Flavisolibacter tropicus: one gene and its partner. The protein of the gene in region 2 interacts with the protein of the main gene of each other region in a pairwise test. Links are inferred from orthologs where the notes say so. Each region holds a gene or a part of one and is shown on either strand. Other genes may lie near its edges.

Region 1 (3,165 bases), 1.1 Mb from region 2 along the record:
ATACAAATTACGAAGGATGGCGCAATAAAAACGAAATGACTATTCACGTTTATACAATAGTATCTCTACTCGTCTATTTTTTTGTCTACCTATAGCTGTCTGATTATCTGCCACTGGGCGTTCACTACCGTAGCCCCTGCTAATAATTGATTGATGCAACCGCTGCTGTAAATAAGAAGCAACTGTATTTGCTCGTCGCCATGACAATTCACAATTTGCCATATCAGTTCCCCTGCTATCTGTATGCCCATTCACTATTATAGAATCGATTGTAGCAGCGCCTATCTTTTTAGAAATACTATCCAGTAGGCTTAGCGTTTGTTTTGTAACAGTAAAACTATTGGTAGCAAAATAGATCTCTGGCACAAGGAAAGTATCCACCTTCAAAGTAATAGTAGCCGAAGGTAGTGGTACCACTGGTGGTGGGTTTGTTTTATATTTCAGCATTAGCATAGCCTGGTACTCATGCCGTTCATCCTCTGCATATATATCGTCCCGGGTTAGTCGCCAATCTTTACACAATACTTCGTTGGGATCAGTAATCAAAAGTTCTACTTCATCAAAGAGCACAAAAAAGCTATTCTCTAAAGGAATACCAGTGGGGCCTGTTATATCCCTTTTACTGAAGTTGCCAATTGCTATAAACACTTCATTCCCTTGTGCTATATAATCAAAACTTATTTTTTGCCACCCGGTATCTCTTGTTGGTTTATTTTTTCCATTACTGAAATAAAAGGAAGGCTTGATCTTTTGATAAGGCTGTTTTTCAAACAAAAAATCATAGGATGAAAAATAGACGCCCATACTGTCAAGAATCGGATGAGCTGACTTTATATAACATTGGAACCGATAGGTTTTTCCCCTTTGTAACTGACAAAGCAGGCGACTTCTAACAAACGTCCGGTAATAAGGCTTTTTTGCATGACCTGCAATCAACGCCACAAAATGTTCACCATTGTGCGCTAAAGCCCGGTCTTTGAAATAATAGATGAAAGAAGGTACTGTATATATCCAGGCTTCCGGAGCACAATTCACCTTGTATTCAGAACAAATATTCTCTTCCTCAAAATCCCCGTTAACCAACAAGTTTTGAGCATGTGCCTTTAGGGCTACAAGTAGTAGTATGAAGGGTACTAAACGCATTTATTTTAAGACACCAAAAGCAAGCTTAATGGCTGCATCAGCTTCTCTCTTCCCAGATCTGCGCCAAGTGTACAATGGTCTCTACCGCCTTATTCATATCCTGAACAGAGATGAATTCTTTTTTAGAGTGTATGGCCTGCATACCTGTAAACAGGTTGGGACAAGGCAGGCCCATAAACGATAAGCGACTACCATCTGTACCACCACGAATACTTTCCATTCTAACCGTAAAGCCTGAACGTTGTATAGCCTCTCTGGCATATTCCACTACTTGCGGATGCTGATCCAGAACTTCCTTCATATTCCGGTATTGTTCAGTAACCTTAAATTCAAAAGAGGCAGTTGGATAGTTTTCCATTACCATTTCCACAACACTCAACAGGAAATCTTCCTTTGTTTTCAAGCCAGCCGTTACAAAGTCACGGATAATAAAATCAATTGTACATTGCTCTGCAATTCCGTCTAAACGTATTGGATGTATAAACCCTTGTTTTCCCTCTGTGGTTTCAGGGGATAGCTCAGCCCTAGGTAAAGAGGCCAGTACATCACTTGCAATTTTCAAGGCATTGACCATTTTATCTTTTGCATAGCCAGGGTGGGTAATTACACCTTTAATGATCACCTGCACACCATCCGCACTAAAAGTTTCGTCCTCAAGATCTCCGGCTTCACCTCCATCCAGTGTATAACCAAATTGTGCACCCAGCTTTGGTATATCTACTTTAGCAGTACCCTTCCCTACCTCTTCATCAGGCGTAAATAAGATCTTGATCGTACCATGTTTAATTTCAGGATGGTTGATCAAAAAGTTCGCTGCATCCATAATTTCAGCTACGCCTGCTTTATCATCCGACCCCAATAATGTTGTACCGCTAGCCGTAATGATGTCGTGTCCTATTAGTTTATTCAAATAGGCAAAGTCATTTTTGCTCAGCACAATACTTTTATCGTCTGGCAATACAATATCCTCACCTTGATAACTCTTATGCAACAATGGTTTTACACCTTTACCGCTGGCATCGGGAGCTGTATCTACATGCGAGCAAAAACAAATAACAGGCACCTGCTTTTCTGTATTGGCCGGTATAGTTGCATACACGTATCCCCATTGGTCCATATGCGCATCTTCAATGCCTATTGCTTTCAACTCTTCTACTAACAAACGTGATAAATCTTTCTGTTTTTCTGTAGTTGGGTGCGTATTTGAAAGCGGGTCGCTTTGTGTATCAAACTGTACATATTGCATAAAGCGCTCGGCTGCTGTAAAGGTGTAGTCCTGAAACATAATTAAAAATACAAAAGTAGAAGTATGGAATTTGAAATTCGAAATCTGAAATTTGAAATCTGAAGGCTATATCAACAAGAAGGCTGAAAACAATACTGTTTTCAGCCTTCCTATTTGGAATTTATTATTTGGGATTTCAACCAACTTATGGCATGATAATACGAGAAGTTGGTACAATCTCAACCAATTCAATATCAAAAATCAAATCTTGACCTGCCAGGGGATGGTTCGCATCTAAGATCACACTTTGATCTTTTACTTCAACAATAGTTACTGGAAATTGCTGACCAGAGCCATTGTTCATCATTAACTGCATACCTACTTCAGGATTCATATCCGGAGGGAATTGATCTTTAGGGAACTCAATGATCATTTCCTGGCTTTTTTGGCCGTATGCATCATCCACAGCAATTTCCACTGTTCTTTTATCTCCTACCTGCATGCCTTTTACGCCTTCATCAAAGCCTTTTATTACCTGGCCACCACCTACTGTAAACTCTAATGGATCACGACCCTGAGAGGAGTCAAACGTTTCGCCACTACGAAGTTTACCGTGATAATGAACCTTTACTTTATCGCCTTCTTTAACCTGTTGTTGCATGATTTTTATTTTTAAAATAACGATTGAATAACTAGTGTCCTTCGCTACGACGCATGGCTGTAATTAACGTTTGCATGCCCAACTAATAGGTTGCAGGTTGTACTATACGGCGAATGAAGAACTGGCAAGGTACAAC
Region 2 (3,110 bases):
GATATTTGGCTAGTACGATATTTGACCAACAATAAAGACTTAGGGAATTATATCCAAACTGGCAAAATAGTACAACTTATCTTACTACTACCTAATCTTGCCTCCTTTACGCTACTTCCTCTTCTAACTCAACAAAGTGCAAGCAATACACTTTTAAAGGAAAATGTAACCAAACTTAGTCGCTTATACTTTCTGGTAAGTCTTACAATTTGCTGTTTTCTTTGCCTAACAGGATATTGGCTATTTCCATTTGTGTTTGGAGCAACATTCGATAAAATGTATCTAAGCTTTATTTACTTAATGCCTGGCGTTTTACTTTTTTCAGCCTCTTATCCTATTGATACTTTCTTCTCAAGCATTAATAAAAACAACGAGAACATTAAAGCAGCATTATACGCTCTGCTAGTGATGGTAATTGTAGATCTTGTTCTCATCCCACACTATTCAATTTATGGAGCAGCAATTGGAAGTTCAGCATCATTCACGCTCTTCTATTTTTATCTTTTGAGTCGCTTCAAAAACAGCTAATTACAATAGTATTGTAAAAGAGGTGGCCCTTTATTACTGGTATGTCGGTGAATCTATTTAAGGATATAAATTATCAATCACTCCATTAGCGAAATATAAAACTACAAATGACCTTTAATTAAATAAGCCTGATTTATTGGACTATTGAAATACACATTTTTAACGACCTTTCTATGTATTATTTCATTATTAAACTTAGAATTTTCACCCATTCGACTGACCATAAGACAAGGCCCAATTTCAATTGTATATTTAATTGTTTTCTCTTTTAAGTAGAAATCAAGGGATGAATGTCCAAGAAGCAATAATTTTTAGAAGTCTTTAGATCTAATAGGTCCCATTAGTTGGTTATTATACCGAAGCTGGATAAACTCCTTCCTGTTAACATAGTACACGTATAAAAAATAAATGATAGGCAAAAAACTTACAACTTTTAGCAAAAGAATTCCAGATGTCAATCCAGCCAGGTATAGTAATATAAGCAACAGCCCTCCCGCAGCTAACAGGTTATCATCCAAAGCGCAACCCACATTAAAATAACACACTTTCCTTTGATTGTACTTTACCTCAAAGCAAGGACTATGATGAAAACCATTTGTTACTACTATGCGAGAGCTGCTGTTTAAACTGCCAATCTCTATTGAACTGTCTTTTTCTAATTGGTAAATCTTACTCCCGTCTATAATAACCCGCACCTTAAACAAGTTCAATAACAAACTACTTTTACGGGTAATCACCATTTTATATGTTGGCGTCAGTTTGATGACTTGAGAGCTTTAATTATCTGCACAAAATCTTGTGCCAACAACGAAGCCCCGCCTACCAGTCCGCCATCCACGTCTGGACAGGCAAAAAGTTCTGCTGCATTATTTGCTTTTACGCTACCGCCATAAAGAATGGAAATATTTCCAGCTACTGCTTCTCCATATTTACCAGCTAAAACCTGGCGTATATGTGCATGCATTTCCTGTGCTTGCTCGGTCGATGCCGTTTTTCCAGTACCAATTGCCCAAATAGGCTCGTAGGCAATGACCACTTTCTGTACTTGGTCTGGGGTTAAATGAAACAGGGATTCCTCCAATTGCTGTTGCACAAAAGCATTCTGGGCACTTTCTTCTCTAACCTGTAATGCCTCGCCGCAACAAAAGATCGGAGTAATGTTATTTTCCAGGCAGATATTTACTTTTTCAGCCAATACCTTATTACTCTCCATAAAGTATTCCCGCCGTTCGCTGTGACCAATAACACAATAGCCAATACCCATGGACTGTAGCATTTCAACAGAAACTTCTCCGGTATAGGCGCCACTCTTTTTATTAGAGCAATTCTGAGCGGCTATATCAAAATTAGTTTGTCCTTTTACTGCAGCCTTAGCCATGGCTAAATAGGGAAAGGGAACTGCAAATAAAGCCTGCTGATTAGACGACAGCTGAATACCAGCGCCAATAATTTCTTTTAGAAGTGCTTCACCTTGATCATATGTCAAATTCATTTTCCAGTTGGCGGCAGCTATCTGTTTACGCATGGAGAGTATATTTAATTAAATGGATTAATAGTGGTCAAAAATATGCTTTAGAATAACAGACTCCGCAGTTGTCAATGTCTGTTGCTTTAATTTTTTCCAGTTTTCAATATGTTCAAGCGCCCTATCCAGTTCATAGCGCTTAATGCCTTCGCTTCCCCAGGAAAATGACGGAATATACTTTGGAGTTAGACCGTTACCAAAAACATTGCAGCTCACCCCTATCACTGTTCCGGAATTAATGGAAGTATTGATAGCTGTACGGGTATAATCCCCCATAAGAACACCGCATTTTAAACCCACCGGCACTGGACCGTTTGGTGTATATACCGCAATGGTAGAGGCATTGTTCTTTACATTAGAACAAGACGTACCAGCGCCCATATTGCACCACTCCCCAATAACCGCATCGCCTAAATAGCCGTCATGAGCTTTATTTGAATAGCCAAAAAACACACTATTCTTTATCTCTCCGCCTGCACTGCAATAAGGTCCAATAGTAGTAGCACCATATATTTTTGATCCCATCTTTATTATGGCACCTTCGCCTATAGCCAAAGGACCACGCAGCATAGCTCCTTCCATTACCGTTGCGCCTTTTCCAATATAGATAGGCCCATCAGTGGCATTCAAAAAACAATGCTCTACAATAGCTCCTTTTTCAATGTAGATTTCTTCAGCGTTGATCAGCTTGTTTGTATCAGATGGCGCTTGAAGCTTTCTATTCTTTTTCAGCCATTCAACATCTTGCTGGATAGCCCACGCATTTAATCCAAAAATATCCCAAGGGTATTTAACCTCTTTATATTCAGCCGTTAGCTTTACGGCTTTTTCAACCCGAATTCTTTCTTTATGAACAATTTGCTCCCGGCAAATACAATAAACAAGACCCGCTTGGCCGGGTACAGATATAAATTCCCCCGGCTTAAGCTTCTTTACTTGTTTGGCTAATTTGGGCGTAGGGATAATATTTCCATGAATCAAATAAAGAATATCATCATTTATGGCATCATCAATAATCAGGGCTCTTTCCTGGTCCTTATAGTCATCTTCCTGTTTA

The links.
Region 1: the proteins of tpiA (region 2) and pepT interact in binary tests that used the Escherichia coli proteins (3 or more experiments, as listed by UniProt). The link is inferred for Flavisolibacter tropicus from one-to-one orthologs.

The regions. Positions count from the first base shown.
Region 1 is NZ_CP011390.1:1,462,381-1,465,545, forward strand. What follows is about bases 305-3,134. They hold pepT (peptidase T), read right to left. Parts: upstream 2,429-3,134; coding sequence 1,181-2,428; downstream 305-1,180. Other genes in these bases: SY85_RS06010 (OmpA family protein), read right to left, coding at 305-1,143; SY85_RS06020 (FKBP-type peptidyl-prolyl cis-trans isomerase), read right to left, coding at 2,574-3,029. Also shown: more of SY85_RS06010, read right to left, coding at 40-304. UniProt on the Escherichia coli protein: Cleaves the N-terminal amino acid of tripeptides.
Region 2 is NZ_CP011390.1:362,397-365,506, reverse strand. Bases 169-2,943 are described here. They hold tpiA (triose-phosphate isomerase), read right to left. Parts: upstream 2,054-2,943; coding sequence 1,283-2,053; downstream 169-1,282. Other genes in these bases: SY85_RS01465 (putative sugar nucleotidyl transferase), read right to left, coding at 2,078-2,943; SY85_RS01475 (hypothetical protein), read right to left, coding at 840-1,268; SY85_RS01480 (lipopolysaccharide biosynthesis protein), read left to right, coding at 169-528. Also shown: more of SY85_RS01480, read left to right, coding at 1-168; more of SY85_RS01465, read right to left, coding at 2,944-3,110. UniProt on the Escherichia coli protein: Involved in the gluconeogenesis. Catalyzes stereospecifically the conversion of dihydroxyacetone phosphate (DHAP) to D-glyceraldehyde-3-phosphate (G3P).